2 regions of the Draconibacterium halophilum genome follow, and region 2 is predicted to be linked to the other one. Evidence: riboswitches for the same ligand, from Rfam matches in the RefSeq annotation. Region 2 holds a riboswitch; the other holds the start of a gene.
What was found. A riboswitch is a leader RNA that binds a small molecule or an ion and turns the genes downstream of it on or off. The one in region 2 is predicted to bind S-adenosylmethionine.

Region 1 (8,552 bases), 360 kb from region 2:
AGGTGTTGGTACAAATGATATCGGCACCGGCTTCCAAATAAGCTTCATGTATTTCTGATATTACATCAGGGCGGGTTAGCGACAACATATCGTTGTTCCCTTTCTGATCGCTGGGATGATCCTTTAAAAGTTCGCCCCTGTAATCTGCCTCGTCAAGTTTATATTCCTGAATCAGAGAACCCATTGCTCCATCCAATACCAATACTCTGTTCTTGAGTTCTTCCCGTATATTTTTCTTTTCGTTCATTCTGTTTCTTTTTCTTATTACCAACCTTTGTTTCTTCTGATCTCCCCTTGAGGGGATTAAGGGGTGATTTTACGCTTTTATATCCTCTATGTAAAGTTCCAAAGATATCTTCACATTGCGAATATTTTTTAGAATTTCCTCATTATGAAACCGTATAATATTATATCCCATTGCTTGTAAATCCTCTTCTCTCTTTTTATCCTTACTTTTCTGAAACCGATGAATTGTTCCGTCCAGTTCTATAATCATTTTCAACTCTTTACAGAAAAAATCTACAATATAATTTCCTATTGGTCTTTGCCTTAAAAACGCATATCCTTTTAGTTGTTTTTGTTTTAAAACTTCGTCCCATAAAATGACTTCTGCCAGTGTTGAATTACTTCTAAGTTTTCTGGCATATTCTTTTAGATTTTTATTGTAATTATTATTTGAAAAATCTTCGGACATGGTTTTAAAATTAATAAGTTCATCCCCCTGGCCCCTTCAAAGGGGGAACTGAATAAGTAGGTCAAGCATCTTATTTAATTTATCGTTTGTTTCATTTACTTCAATATTCGAATTTCGTTGTCTCCCTTAATTCCGATCTTGTCTTCGCAAATAATGAGCAACGATTGTATCTCGTTAAAATTTTCTGCCTGTTTAATCACTTTCTCAACATGGTCAGGTGTTTTCACCTTATTTCCCAGGGCTGTCGCCAACGCATCTGCCATAAGAATGTCTTCACAAACCACCACAACTGCATCCGCTTTTCCATAACTCAGCGATGGGCCAACGGTTCCGGCCGAAGTACAAATACCAAAGGTACTACTCCCTGCTGGAATTACCAGCCCGATACGCTCGGATAGAATGGATTCGCCTGCAAAAACCGATAAAATCAATTCATCCTGTAAAAGCACAAAGATGTCGCCGCCGTTTTCAACTAACAGTTCCTTCACCGAAAAGTTTTTACAAATTTCTTCTCCAATTTCGCGGGCAAACAAACCTGCCACTGCCGACATCGGGCCAATTCCCGCTTTTTCGGCAGCCAGCGCCATTGCTTTTGCTTCTTCCGGAGCAAAATCAGACGGCTGAAATGGTTTCAGGCTTTTCCTGAAAAACGGTTCTTTTTCGATATAATCATCGAAAATTTGGCGCAGCGTTTTCATTTTTGCCAAAGCCACTTCCTTCATCTCTTCTTTGTATGAAGCCGGATCAACTCCAATCCAGAGATCAGTTTCCTGATGTTTTACTTCAAAACCTGTAAAACGTTCGTTGTTAAACTGGCTGCGGTATGTACGTTCTTCAAAAAGTTTCATATTTTTCTAATTACGTCATGCTAAACTTGATTCAGCATTTTTACGATGAGATTCCGAATCAAGTTCGGAATGACGGTTTACGAGTAAACTCATCTAAAATCAATTTCAAACAAATTTAGCGGGCAAGCCGGAATACACAATTCGCAAACCACACACTTGCTTTTGTCAAATTCCAGTTCCCACGATTCCTTGTTCATATTCAAGGCTCCGGCAAAACATACGGCGGTGCAGTTTCCGCAGTCGATACATTTTTCTTCTTTCCAGCGAATGCGTTTGTCGAGTGATTCGCAGGTAATTTTGTGGCTTTTAATGTATTCAACGCCTTTTTCAATGTTTTCTTTTTTGCCTTGCAGTTCAAGTAAAAGACTACCGCGTTTTCCCGGATAGACTTCTGCTTTCAGAATATTTATCCGGATATCGTATTCTTTCACCAGGTGATAGGTAAACGCTTTGTCGCCGCTTTGCGGAGGGAAATTCAGTATGTATCTTTTTTTAATCATTGTCAACCTCCGTTTCTTTTAGTCCGTTTAACGATGTATTTGAAGGGAACATTTGCACGGGTTTGGTTACTTCGAAATTACCGTTTTTTAACCACTCTTTTAGTTCATCGGCAATTTTGCGAGCTTTCTTTAAGCTTGCTACCGGCGCTGTTCGAATCTTTTTGCCTTTTACTTTTATCGTTCCCGACTGTAATTCTTCGTAAGTAACCTGACCCAACTTGGGTGTTCCAACCGTTCCGTAATCAAGCACCGAAGTTTCAATCTGGCTGTTGTTAATCGAAACGCGTTTGGCAATATCAGCATTCAATACCGGGATAGGAATTCCAATTCCCACAAACATACTCACACCATATTTTTCGTACGATGCAGCCTGAATATAATCGGCCGACATTTCTTTCAGGTTTCCCATAACAGCTATAGTAGCTGCATTGGTAACCGGAATTCCCAGCTCGTTTTTGGGTTTTGTTGTATGAAACTGTGTTCCCGGCCAAACCACAAATCCTTGTGTACCTCCTAAAAATATGCGTGTACCCAGCCCGATTGTTTTAAACTCAGGATCGTTCAACAGCGGACTTAATTCGCCCGAAGTGGAGTAGGTGGCATTACGCAAATTAGGAAGCAAACTGCCCATGTACGTATATTTTATAGTGGAAGTGGTATTCACAGCAACATTATAATTCTGATACGCATTTCGCGGATTAAAAAGCGTAAACTCGTTTATGGTGTTAATATTGATTTTGGTTTTTATGTGCTTCCGCGGATAACAATCGGTGCCTTTTCCCCAGGCTTCCAAAACCACATCTTTTCCTTCCAGCAGATCCTGAATAACGTGTGCTCCGCCGTATTCCGGATTGTCAGGATCACAGGCAGTAGCACCAATGTATGAATCTACTGCGGCAAGTCCTTCATAACACGGAACACCGTTCAGGCGAATCTTTTCCATTCGGATTGGCGGGTCGGCGTGCCCAAAATTTATAATTGCCCCCGACGAGCACATGGCGCCAAAGGTTGCTGTGGTTACTACATCTACTTTTTCAACTATTTCTTCGGGCGACATTTCTTTCGCCATTTCAGCAACTTCTTCGGCAGTTAAAACTACTGCTTTTCCAGCCTTCAGTTTTTGGTTAATTTCTTCGTACGATTTTGTTTTCGACATATTTAAAAAAGTCGGAAGTTCGTAGCCGGAAGACCGAAGCATGTAGCTTCAAACTCGGCAACTATCTTCATTTAAAAGTTTTTACTGATATTTTTTACTCTGCTTATTTTATATGCGGCTAAAACCGCTGGCGCATACACATATTTGCCCCGTGCAGATAGCTTGTAAAAAATAATTTGTAGTGCAGTTTCTTCATCGATAGTGTTTAAATTATAATTCCGTTTCCGGCCGGGTATTGGCACCTTTTCATCCGCCATTTGGCTGACAAGGTTGCCAGAGTTTCGCAGAGCCCGATCTCTCCACTCTTCTGTATAAGCAAACACTCTTAATCAAAAGAATATTTGATACCGCAAATATAGTTGATTTTGTGATTTGACAAACAATACCAATATTAACACCAAATAAGCTTAAAATTATTATTCTTTTGAATTTATACTTCGCTAAAAAATTTTGCCAGAACTTAGGCTATGCCAAAATTTTATTAACTTGTCTAAATCCAAAATCTCTAAAAATTTGTAAAGTTCATTTGGAATTAAAATTGGTATCAAGTAGAACTTGCAGTTAACGAATTAAAGACTTTTTAAACCATTAACTTAATAAATGTAAGCTATGAAAAACAAATTCTTACCAATTTTACTGATGCTATTTTGTTTTGCCTGTTCCACAAAGATGGATATTGAGACGTATAAAAAGTATCAAAAAAGCGGAAAGGAAATTACTGCGAATGTACAAACTGTGCTTTTAAGTAACGTTGGACAAGCCATTCAAACCGGCGGACCAGAATATGCTGTTGAGTTTTGTAACCTGGAAGCCAGTTCAATTGTCGACAGTTTGAACAAAGAATTTAATTGTAATATTTCAAGAGTTTCTGCTAAAAACCGTAATCCGCAAAATGCCCTGGATACAAAACAGGAAAAAAAGATGTGGAAACTTTTTACGGAAGAACAGCTGGCTGACACTGTAATACAAAGTGGTAACGAACTGGTGTATTATAAGCCAATAAGAATTGGTATGCCGGCTTGTTTAAAGTGCCATGGGAATACAACAGATATAAACGCCGCAACCAAAGAAAAACTTGAAGAGTTGTATCCGGCTGATTTGGCAACGGGTTACCACTTAAATGATTTTAGGGGGTTGTGGAAGGTTGAGTTTGAACGTGAAATGTAAATAGTTATAAACGACAACAGGCATTTCGCAAATGGAAATGCCTGTTCCTGAATGTCAGCCTGATGTTTCCTCAGGTCTGCTATTCGCGTTAAATGAACTTATTGTAAACTAAAAGTATGGTGCAATCCTTCATCCGAATTCGGACCGACCCAAACATCAAAATCTCCCGGTTCAATTACGAAATCGTCGCCGTTAAAAAATTGCAGATCTTCTGCTTTCAACTCGAAGCTCACTGTTTTTACATCTCCCGGTTTTAGATTGATTTTTTCAAAACCTTTTAATTCTTTAATAGGTCGGGTAATACTTCCCACTTGGTCTCGTATATATAGCTGTACAATTTCTTCGGCTTCGTAATGCCCAATATTTTTAATGTCGGCCGAAACCGTGATCGTTCCATCTGTTGACATTTCATCAGAAGACAGTTTTAGATTGCCGTACTCAAAATCGGTGTAACTCAAGCCATATCCAAACGGCAGGAGAGGAGTAACTCCATAATCGATGTGCATGGATTTAAACCCGAGCGAAAGTTGTTTTGAATCGCGAGGAATATCATCGATATAGGTAACATCATCTTCGGTTGCAGGGCGGCCTGTGTTTTTACGGTAGTAATAGAATGGAATTTGTCCGGCACCTTTAACAAAAGTTACGGGTAATTTACCTGAAGGCGAGAAGTCGCCAAAGATTAAATCTGCCACTGCCGGTCCGGCCATTGTTCCCGGATGCCAGGCATAAAGAACCGCATCAGCCATTTCCATCTCGGCACCAATTCCCAGTGGTCTTCCGGCCATCACAACCAAAATAAGTGGTTTCCCCGTCTTTTTGAGTTCTGTAATCAGTTCTGTTTGAATACCCGGCAAATCAATAATTCCGCGTGCATTTGCTTCACCCGAAAGAATTGACTCTTCGCCGGCAAAGAATAAAATAGCGTCAGAATTTCTTGCTGCAGCAATGGCTGCTGAAAATCCTTTTGTCGATTTATCGCGACTGTATTCCAATCCGGGAACATAGTTCATTTTACTTCCAAGAATCTCTCCGAAAGTTTCTTTTGGAGTTGTCGAGTCTTCGCCTTGTCCATCAAAGATCCATGTTCCCAACTGATCGCGGGCTGCATCGGCAAGTGGGCCAATTACTGCCAGGGAGCGAATATTTTTTGAGATGGGCAAAGTGTTATTATTGTTTTTCAGCAAAACCATACTCTTTCGTGCCGCTTCGCGCGATACTTCGAGGTGTGAAGGTGCCAAAATCGTATCTGTTGAAACGTGGTTGTTGTAAGGTTTCTCGAACAAGCCCATTTTTAGTTTTACACGCAGAATATTGCCAACATACTCGTCAATCATTGCTTCGGTAATCGCGCCTTCTTCAATTAAAGTCTTTAAATTATCAGCGTAACAGGTAGTTGCCATTTCCATATCAACACCGGCTTTTGCTGCAATTTCGGCGGCATGTTTTTTATCGGCCGCATAACCGTGGTTGATCATTTCCTCAATCGATCCCCAGTCGCTAACTACCATCCCTTTATAGTTCCACTCGTCGCGTAAAATTTGTTTCAGCGTGAATTCGTTTCCAGATGTTGGCACGCCGTTTAAATCGTTAAATGCCGACATAAATGTTAGTACTCCGGCGTCGGCTGCAGCTTTAAACGGACGAAGATGAACGTTTCGTAACAGCGCTTCGGGAATGTACGTGGTATTGTAATCGCGGCCGGCTTCTGACATGCCGTAACCTACAAAATGTTTGGCGCATGCGGCTACTGCCGTTGGATCACTTAAGTCGCCCTGAAAACCTTTTACCATGGCCACTGCAAATTCAGAAGTCAGCAGCGGATCTTCGCCACAACTTTCAGCAATTCGTCCCCAGCGCGGATCCCAGGTAACGTCCATCATCGGTGCAAAAGTCCAGTTAATACCCATCGATGAGGCTTCAATGGCCGAAATGCGCATAGCTTTTTCAGCCAATTCAGGTTCCCACGACGAAGCCATTCCCAGTGGAATTGGGAAAATGGTTCGATATCCGTGAATTACATCACGTCCAAAAAGCAATGGAATTCCGTGTTTACTTTCTTCAAGTGCTACACGTTGAAATTCGGCAACTTTATCAGCGCCAATCATATTTAGAAATGATCCAACTTTTCCATCTCTAATGGCTTGTTTTGTCGCCTCTTCATCTCCGAAAAAACCATCGTTAGCCTGCTGCATCTGTCCGATTTTTTCATCAAGTGTCATCTCGTTCAACAAACTGTTGATTCTTTGTTCTGTCTGATCAGGACTGTCGGTGAATGTGGCTGAACAACCTGCCAGTAGCCAAGTCCCAATAATCAAAATTAATGCTCTAATCTTCATTTTAGTTAGTTTTTAGTTCTACATTTCCTGGTATACACGAACGTAATCTACTTCCATCATTTGTGGGAAGATTGAATTATCAATTCCCTGTGCGCCGCCCCAATTACCTCCGACAGCCACATTCAGAATAAAAAACTGTGGTTTGTCGAACGGCCAGTTGTCGCTGGTTTTATTTGACGGTGCATATCGATGAGTCACATTCTCAGGTGAATCGGTATAGAAAACCATTTCCTTTTCGGTCCAAAACACTCCGTAAACATGAAATTCTTCTTCGGCCGTGTTGAGCGTTTTGCTGCTTCCGCTTCCATCTCCGCCGGAACCTGCCGAAGTATGCACTGTTGCATGCACGGTGTTGGGTTGGTAGCCCACGTATTCCATAATATCAATTTCGCCACAGGCTGGCCAGCCTACATTGCCAATATTGGCACCTAGCATCCAGATTGCCGGCCAGATTCCTCTGCCCGAAGGCAGTTTGGCTCGTATTTCCATTCGTCCGTAAGTAAATTCTTGTTTGCCGCTGGTAATTATGCGGGTTGAAGTATAGGACCCCGGAACTTTATTGTCGTTTACTTTTTCGGCAGTAATGGTAAGAATACCATCATTTATCTCTGCATTTGCGGCATTGGTATAATTTTGCAACTCGTTGTTTCCCCAACCTCCTGAGCCGGTTTCGAAAGTCCAGTTGTCGGAGTTAACTGCATCTCCATCAAATTCATCCGACCAAACCATTTCCAATCTTGAAAAGTGATCGGGGTCGTCGTTTGCGATGGTTACATTTTTTGTAGTAGTATAGGTTTCCCCATTTTTGGTGATAATAAGTTCGATTTTATACGTTCCGGCATAAGGGAAATAGGCAGCTGTATTGGTTTCGTCAGCTACAATTTTATTGCGGTATTCCCATTGAAAGGAATCGTAATTCCCGTCTGAAGTATTTTCGAGGTTGATTAGGTTCGCATTGCTGCCATCGGGTTCGGCAGTAAAACTAATTGCAAAATCAGTAGTTGCAATGTTTACTTTTTTCGAGGCAGATTTTTGCTCTCCATCAAAACCAATTACCAAAAGATTAACATCGTAATCTCCGGCTACCGGGTAATAAACATCATAAGATTGTGTTTTAGATGTTGTTGTTTCGGTCTGCCCGTTTCCAAAATCCCAGTTCATTCTTAAGTACTCTCCTTCTGATTCATTGGTGAACTGAACGTTATTATCATCAATAAATGAATACGAAAAATCGGAAGTGAAACCTGCATCAGTATCATCTTCGCTGCATCCGTTTAAGGGTGAGATGAGTATTAGAAGTGCCAGTAAAAATGGCCAGTTCTGTTTTTGGTTATTGAATGATTTAAGCATATTTTTTACTTATTGAATTACTATTTTTTCTGAAACAGATCGTTTTCCATCGTCGATCAGAATCATATACATACCCTTCTCAATTTCAGAGGTATTTATTTCTGTTGTATGGCTAAAGGTGCTCTGGTTAACTGTTTTTCCTGAAATATCGACCAGTTTAACTTCGTATTTACCGGTATTTTTGGCGCTAATAGTAAAATTGTCTTTTGCGGGATTAGGGTAGATTTTAAATTCCCGGGATGTAACCTGATTAATTCCTACATTAATATCCAGTTTATAAACCCGCAACCAATCGATAAAAACAGAGCATGGGAATTCTGCCGCTGAAACAATGGCTCCACCATATGAATAGGTAGATCCACCTACTCCGGCGCTTAGAATTGGATACATTTTGTGCTCGAACGGATGCCACTCAGAGAAATGATTGGAATATTCTGAAACGTTAACTCTTCTTCCTTCCTTTAGTATAACAGCTGATTCGTCTTCTCCATCCACAGC
Region 2 (8,552 bases):
GTTGCCCGTTATGCGTATGTCCCGAAAATTGCGCGTCAACCATTGTTTGGCTAACTTCCTGCAATTGTGTGGGGCGATGATCCAAAAGAATCAGGGGCAAATCAGCCGGATTATTTCCCAAAACTTCGTGCACCGTTTTACGGTTTCTAAAATGCTCATCGTAGCGTCCTGCCAGGTAAAACGAATCGTTTATTCTGACAATTGAATCGTTAAGCAAGATTATTCCTGCCTGTTCGAAAAAACGCCCATCGTTCTGGTCGGCATAAAATTCATGATTTCCAAGCACTCCGAATGCCCCGTATTTAGTTTGAATACTTTTTAATGCCGATTCAATTTCCACGGAAGTTGCACTTTCGCCCCGCCCTTCAACAATGTCGCCGCCATAAAGAATTAGATCGGGTTGTAAGGCATTTACCTTGCGAACAAATTGCCGGACAAAACGCAGCCTGGTTTTTTGCTGAATATGAAAATCAGCAACAAAAGCCACCCGCAGGTTCTCCATAGTCGTGTTCTTTTTCGGAACAACAATGTTGTATTTTGAAACCCGTATGGTATTTAAATTGATAACGCCACCAATTACGGTTGCCGCCGATATAAGCAGTAGGGACGAAAATGCCGCCCGCCGAAATGAAAAACTTTTTCGATGTTCGACCGAAACGATTTTAAAAATCAGGTTTGTCAGTAAAAATAAATCGAAAACAAGTACCGACAAAAACAGGTACAGGAAAAAGGGCAATAGATAGCCCGAAACGGTTGTAAAGAATTGCGAAATAAAATCGGTATTATGCCTTAAAAAATTCTGGGATACCGGGAAAATCAATGCCAGCAGCAAATAAATCGCAATGTATAAGCGGTGGTATTTTTTGGAGACAAACAGGGTTTTTATGCGGAAGAAAACATAAATGTTTGGAAGAATATAGGCAAGGGTAATATAAAAATGAAACATGGTATGTGTTCTGTAAATTTATTGCGGCTCAAGATATAAATTTCCTGCTTTTGTACTTTAAACTCAGGTGTAAAAAAGAAGTTAACCCGCATTATTTATCATAAGCCACGTTAATTGCCATAACGCACTGGATTAACGAACATTACACCTAATATCCATCAAATTGAATAATCCCGGATAATTCTTCGTTACACGTCTGTCAGCACGTTGTCATTTAAACTTGTAAATTGCACTGACATTGCTAATTTTGGCATACAGTCACCAATCTAAATCAAACAATTCGAATTTTAAACCATGCAGTTGAGTACCATTCAAATTCTCACCATTATAAATTCAGGAATAAGTTTAATAATGGGGTTATATATGTTGTTGTTACGCAAATCTACAACCGGCCACGGAATAGGGTTTTGGGCTTCCGGTAGCCTTGTAATCGGTTTTGGCCTGTTGTTTCGCTTATTTCCATCGCACAACGAATATTTGTCGATGGTTGCACCGGGGCTTATGGTTTCTGTGGGATTGTATTTGTACCTCGCCGGGATATGGAAATTTAAACAACGCAAAATTCACTATCCCATAATTATTGGTTTTCCGCTAGCCGATTTTTTACAGTCGCTGGTATTCTTTTTTGTGTTTCATTCTTTTCAGTTGCAGTTGGCAATCCACGTTTTATTTCTTTCTGTTTACTGTGTTATCGCTATCGTCGAGATGTTTAATCTTTCGCCCGAACAAAATTTTCTGAAACAAATTTTCCGTATCAATGCCTTTTCTTTTTTTATCTTCTTTTTGTTGCTGATGATTAACCTGGTAGCGGTAATGCAAAATATATCGATTAATACATCCGAGCTAAGCACCTCCGGAATTGTATTACATATTATATCGGGATTTGTAATGATTGCCCTCACCTTTGGCTTTTTAACGGCTGCCAATATGCAGCTTTCCAACGACCTGAGGAGCCAGTTAAAGTCGAGAGACCGGTTTTTCTCCATTATTGCACACGATTTAAGGGGCCGGTAGGAAACATTATGACCGTTTTAGACTTGCTGGAAAACGAACCCGAACTGACCGAAACTGATCGAAAAAGTTTTATGAGTACGATTAACACGCTTAGTCAGTCTACCTATCACCTCTTGTTAAACCTGCTTGATTGGGCATCGAAATCAAAAAACCGCAGCAACTTTGAAACAGAGGTTTTAAACCTTAACCAGCTAATTTCAGAAAACCTGAGTTTCTTTAAAAGCTCGGCCACCGTAAAATCTATTGAGATGGAATTTAACCAGGGGCAGGGTATTTTTCTGGACGGCAATAAAAACATGCTGCAAACCATTTTGCGCAACCTGGTTTCCAATGCCATTAAATTTACACCCGAAAAGGGCCGCATCTCCATTCGTACAACAAAAACCAACGATAAAATACAATTACAAATTACCGATACCGGCCGGGGGATGGACGAGAAAACACTAAAATCGCTTCATCGCTTTAAACAGGGAGAATCTAAACAGGGAACCCATGGCGAAGCGGGCTCCGGCCTGGGGCTTGTGTTGTGCAACGAGTTTGTTGGTTTTCATAAGGGAACGCTCCGTTTCGAAAGCGAACCGGGAAAAGGCACAACAGCAATTTTGGAATTCCGGCAGGCCATATAAAAATCATTCTCCGCTTTCTTCACTATCATTTGCCTTGTATAATGGTTTGTTTCTTTCAATTTTATTGAACATATTTGTAATGCATCATGAATCCCGATTTTATCGGGATACCAACCGAGCAAGTAAAGCCACGGTGGTTTAGTGTTAGAGCAGAAATGCCATAACACTGGTATGCGGACAGTCTGTCAAAAACAATTACAATTCAGACATAAGCCGATTACACGTGATGCACAAATATTAACCATTTAAAATTTGTGCTTTATGAAAATTCATTCAAAGAACTGGCCCAATTTTGTTGAGCGCTTTCTACAATTAAAAGTGACGAGATTTAAATTTTATCATGGTGAAAATTGCGGACACACAACCTTTAGCATTTTTGCTGATAAGGTGGATGAAGTAACTCTGGAAGAATTTTTTCAGTTGGAGGACGCCAGGTTACCGTATTTTATTAAAACACCAGCCGGTATTTTCCCAAAGAACGTCGAACTGGGAGAAGGACAAAATTTTGTCATTTTGGTAAAGTTTCCGAGCGGTAATATTATCGGTTTGGAATTGTGTGAAAAATACGGGGACACCCAGAAAAGAATTTGCTGGATTCCTAAAGGACTGGTCGAAACACTCAATCAGGGTTACTATAATTAACTCTCTTTTTCCTCTTGTTTTTAACGAGGGGCATTTGAGAGATTGCTTCGCTACGCTCGCAATGACTTACATTCTTTGTGTGTCGGGCAGCGGACCACGAGAATCATGTTCCCTGGAAAAAACTACACGGTTCGCTGCCGTAAACTTTATCCCAACGTCATCGCGATCCCGATGAGTAAAACGAATCGGGAGAAGCGATCTTTAACAATTCAATACATTAAAATGAAACAACTTATTCTCCACATTCCCCACGCCTCAACGCAAATCCCTGATTACACCGGCTTTTTATTAAGCAGTGAAGCTTTACAGGAAGAAATACTAAAACTCACCGACTGGTACACCGACGAGCTGTTTGCCAACAAACGGGATGAGGCGATAATCGCACCCTTCTCGCGGGTGTTTTGCGATGTGGAACGTTTTTACCGACGACTCGCTTGAACCCATGGCGAAATACGGAATGGGTGTGCTGTATGAAAAAACGGATGCGGGAAATCCAATGCGGCGGGTGAGTGCCGCTTTACACAAACAGGTAGTGGAAACGTATTACAACGCACACCACCAACGATTAACGGAGGCTGTTGAAAAACAACTTGCCCAATATAACGGTGCTTTGCTTATCGACTGTCATTCATTCCCCGATAAGCCGCTGCAACGTGATTTGCACCAAAGCACCCCGCGCCCCGATTTTAACCTGGGAACCGATCCTTTTCATACATCGCCCGAACTGGCAAGCCTTGCCGAGCAGTTTTTTGTTGAACGGGGATTTACGGTTGAAATTAACCGCCCCTATGCCGGAACACTGGTGCCCATGCGCTGGTACAACAAAAACAACAGGGTACAATCGCTGATGCTGGAAGTTGTCCGCCGTCTTTACCTGAAACCCGGCACCCACGAAAAAAGCAGCGACTTTAAACCGGTGCAAATATTGGTACAGGAATTTTTAAAAACAATGCGACAAATCCAGCGGATTTAAATGTGTATAGAAAGCATAGTTGGGAAAAAAGGTGCGACTCCTGTTGGAGTCGAATGTTTTCCACCAATCTTTTTTCTAGATACATTTGATGCCGCCGGCATCAGGTAGATGTTACTTATAGTCCGTTGACGAGAATAAAGCTATTTTGTTGTTTTGCACGCAATGAAACATAGAATAATCATTGAATATTTGTATCGAGACGCGGCGAATTATAAGCTTTATGAAGAAGCAGAAATAGATAATCCAAAGAATTTATCACTTCAAGAATTTGAAAAGTGGTTTAGATGTCAGCTTATTGATGATTTATATTTCGTGCCTCATGATTTTGGATTAATAAAACCTCAGTTTCCTGATTATAATCCAAAACTTGATCATGATTGGTGTGAATTGATTTTGTTAAAAGAAGAAAATGAGTGAATATAATCCTTCAATTTTTTCTGCTCTTGAAACATTCCTTATTTCAGATCAACCAACAACTTGTCTGATATGTGGTGTAAGAACAGAAGTGTTCAACACTTATAACATCTCCGAATCCGAAGAACAAATTAATATTTGTTTGTCGCCGCTATGTGGGTTTGTTTGTTTTTCTTACAGTTGAAAGCTAAGCTTTTTAACGAAAATTCTATTAGTTTTATAGTTGAAAATTCAACATAATCTAATGAACCGAGCATATTACTCAGATTCCATCACATCGTTTTTGATTAAGTCCTATACCCATATATTGGGAGAGTTAGCAAATAACAACGAGTTTGCTACAGAGCAGACCCAAAAAGATGCATGGAAATTTCAAATTGAATATCTACAAGAATTATTAGTAGAGCATTCCGGCTCAATTTATTTTGAGTACGCTATCCCAAGAATGGGTAAACGAATTGATGTGCTTCTGATTATCAAGTCGATTCTTTTTGTTGTGGAATTTAAAGTTGGGGAAAAAGAATATCCTTCATATGCTATCGATCAAGTTTGGGATTATGCTTTGGATTTAAAAAACTTTCACGAGACAAGCCATGATAAAGTTATTGTTCCAATTTTACTCGCTACCAAAGCTAAGCAGTCGGACTTTCTTTTAACCACATCGCAACAAGCCGACAACCTTTTTGACCCCGTAAAATCAAACACTGAAAGCTTTAAGAGTATCATCGCTCATGCATTACAGTTTCATGATGGACAAGAACAATTTATTTTGGAGGATTGGGAGCAGGGGCGATATCAACCAACACCAACAATAATTGAGGCAGCAACTTCGCTTTATGCTAACCATTCAGTTAAAGATATTTCGAGGAGTGACGCTAGCGCAATTAATTTGAGTCAAACTTCGGATGAAGTGGCAGCAATTATTAAAAAGTCTAGAGATAACTCAGAAAAGGCAATTTGTTTTGTAACAGGAGTACCTGGTGCTGGAAAGACTTTGGTAGGACTTAATATTGCAACAACACATTTCGATAAAGACAGTGAACTTTACAGTGTTTTTCTATCTGGGAATGGCCCATTGGTAAAAATACTTCAAGAAGCATTAGCACGTGATAAAGTGAAGAGAGCTAAGGCTAACGGCGAGAAGCTTACAAAGAAAGTGGCCCAAAGCGAAGTACAGGCTTTTATTCAAAATGTGCATCATTTCAGAGATGAGGGACTACGTGATAGCAATCCACCAATAGAACATGTTACATTATTTGATGAAGCACAACGCGCTTGGACTTTAGAACAAACCACCAACTTTATGCGACAAAAGAAAGGTGTTCCAGATTTTAATAAGTCTGAACCTGAATTCCTTATTTCTTGTCTTGATAGACATCCTGATTGGGCAGTGGTAGTTTGTTTGGTGGGTGGAGGACAAGAAATAAACACCGGAGAGGCTGGTATATCCGAATGGGTTGAAGCACTTGAGCGTTCTTTTCGTGATTGGAATATTTACATGTCGACTAAGTTGACGGATAGCGAGTACAACACTGAGCAAATTCTTCAAAAGATAAAAAATAGAAAAAACGTAACACATTCAGGTTCACTACATCTTGCTGTTTCTATGCGATCTTTTCGAGCTGAGAATGTTTCGTTGTTGGTAAAACAAGTTTTGGACTTAGATAAAATTGGTGCCCAATCAACTTTATCAGAGATAAATAAAAAATATCCGATTGTACTAACGCGGAACTTCAAAAAAGCAAAGCAATGGTTGCGCAATAAAGCACGAGGTTCAGAACGATATGGAATTGTAGTTTCATCTCAAGCTCAACGCTTAAAACCATATTGTATCGATGTAAAATCGCCAATTGATCCGGTCCATTGGTTTTTAGATGAAAAAGCAGATGTTAGATCTTCCTATTATTTGGAAGATGTTGCAACAGAATTTCACGTTCAAGGTCTCGAATTAGATTGGGCTTGCGTGGCTTGGGACGGAGATTTCCGGTATACAGAAGAAGGGTGGGATTACAAATCTTTTAAAGGCAGCAAATGGCAAAATATTAAAAAAGTCGATCGGAAGTTGTATTTAAAAAATGCTTATCGAGTCTTACTTACACGAGCTCGTCAAGGAATGGTGATTGTTGTACCCGAAGGCGATGTGAAGGACCACACAAGGCTTCCCGAGTTTTATGATAATACTTTTGAGTATCTGAGTTCGATAGGTATTGAAATTATTGAATAATAACTTTTGTAGAATGGCTGATATTTTTTTTGGAACACCAGTTGGAATAAGAGAAGAACAATGCTTTGCGTCAAGAAAGGAATTAATTGAAGCAGATTTACATCGTTATACCGTTCATGGGATTGATGGGAATGGTAATGAAGGAGCTTCAGCTATTGTTTTGTCTGATGGTTATGAAGATGACGAAGATTGGGGTGATTATATTATTTATACCGGTCATGGAGGTAATGATTCAAGTTCTAAAAAGCAGGTTGATCATCAGTCCTGGGATTCTCCAGGTAACAAAGGCCTAGTTGTTAGTCAACAGAGGCAGCTTCCTGTAAGAGTAATTCGAGGTTTCAAACACAAATCTAAGTTATCCCCAATTTCGGGGTATAAATATGGAGGTCTTTATCGCGTAGTTGATCATTGGGAAGATCGCGGTAAGAGTGGATATATAATTTGCAGATTCAAGCTTGTTAAAGAGGAAATTCTAGAAAAAGATTATACTGCTTCGGTAGGAAATGGAGTTATGGTTTTATTAAAATCTCCCGGTCGTGATTCCAAGTGGTTTAGTATTGGAGTTGATGCACCCAGAGCTCAGAGGATTAGCAGCGAAAGTAAAATGGCTCAGTTACTAACAAATAAAAAAGTGGGAGATACGATTGACTTTGGTAATGGATTTGAGATACTAGAAATCAGAAAATATTTGAGTAAGTAGATTTTAACTTTATGACATCTACAATCCAACATATCCTCACCTTAAAACAAGCCCCAACCAAATACGGCAAAGCGCCGCACAAACCTGTTTTACTTTTGGCGGTAATAGAGTCGTTTGAAAGTGGTGAAATTGCGGATAATTGGATTGAGGTAAACGACGATCTAGTGCAGCGCTTTATTGATATTTGGAAGTTATTGGTTAAAACTCCACATATACCAACTTTTGCATTACCTTTTTTTCACCTTAAAAACGAAAAAGGACAGTTTTGGAAATTGATTACATATCCCGGCAGGGAAATTCCTACAACAAAAAGCAAATCGATAAAAAGTTATCGGGCATTAACGGAAACCGTTTGTGCGGCTACACTTTCTAATGAATTGTATATTGCCTTGTCCGATCCGATAAAACGTGAAGAGATAAAAGCTGCGATACTTGACAAATATTTTGGTATCCGTCAAGCAACACAATACCCACCACAAAAAGTTTATTCCACAAAAATTAAACAGCAAATACTTTACGACCCTGCTCAAAACTACGCACGAAAAGTAAAACAATCTATTGATGAACAGCCGAAAGAGATACGAGAAGAATTTGTGGTAATGCGCAGTTCTGTATTTCGAAAAGCCATTCTTGAGGTGTACGATAATCAATGCGCAGTAACAGGATTAAAAGTTGCCGATGCCAAAAATCGTTCATTGGTTGATGCTTGCCATATCACACCTTTTGCCGAAACCTATAACGATTCAATAAGAAATGGCTTAGCTCTTTCCCCAACTTTTCATCGCGCCTTCGACCGTGGTTTGATTGGCATTTCCGATACGTACAGAATACTAGTTCATCCAAAGTTAAAAGACTTTCACCCGGAAGCAGGGATAAAGCAATTCGAAAACAGAGATATTATTCTACCTGCTAACAGTGAATTTCATCCGTCAGTGAATTACTTTCGGGAACATCGTTCAAAATTTGGATTCTAAAACACAATCCTCTAATAACCCCCGCTGCCGGGCGAATCC

Region 1: it holds a riboswitch for S-adenosylmethionine, as region 2 does, so the genes downstream of both, G0Q07_RS00095 (homocysteine biosynthesis protein) here and G0Q07_RS01435 (hypothetical protein) in region 2, are expected to answer to the same signal.

Annotation. Positions count from the first base shown of each region.
Region 1 is NZ_CP048409.1:21,731-30,282, reverse strand. It holds gene metH (methionine synthase) at 1-247, opposite strand, end outside; gene G0Q07_RS00110 (endonuclease domain-containing protein) at 317-694, opposite strand; gene G0Q07_RS00105 (UPF0280 family protein) at 790-1,542, opposite strand; gene G0Q07_RS00100 (NIL domain-containing protein) at 1,632-2,042, opposite strand; gene G0Q07_RS00095 (homocysteine biosynthesis protein) at 2,035-3,198, opposite strand; SAM riboswitch class I at 3,406-3,516, opposite strand; gene G0Q07_RS00090 (Tll0287-like domain-containing protein) at 3,808-4,365, shown strand; gene G0Q07_RS00085 (glycoside hydrolase family 3 N-terminal domain-containing protein) at 4,464-6,704, opposite strand; gene G0Q07_RS20105 (family 16 glycosylhydrolase) at 6,723-8,054, opposite strand; gene G0Q07_RS00075 (T9SS type A sorting domain-containing protein) at 8,064-8,552, opposite strand, start outside.
Region 2 is NZ_CP048409.1:385,296-393,847, reverse strand. It holds gene G0Q07_RS01450 (metallophosphoesterase) at 1-946, opposite strand, end outside; gene G0Q07_RS01445 (hypothetical protein) at 1,247-1,960, shown strand; gene G0Q07_RS01440 (sensor histidine kinase) at 1,969-2,586, shown strand; SAM-I-IV-variant riboswitch at 2,663-2,789, shown strand; gene G0Q07_RS01435 (hypothetical protein) at 2,848-3,228, shown strand; gene G0Q07_RS20960 (N-formylglutamate amidohydrolase) at 3,451-3,666, shown strand; gene G0Q07_RS01425 (N-formylglutamate amidohydrolase) at 3,671-4,201, shown strand; gene G0Q07_RS01420 (hypothetical protein) at 4,364-4,618, shown strand; gene G0Q07_RS01415 (DUF2075 domain-containing protein) at 4,860-6,839, shown strand; gene G0Q07_RS01410 (YDG/SRA domain-containing protein) at 6,853-7,539, shown strand; gene G0Q07_RS01405 (HNH endonuclease) at 7,551-8,513, shown strand.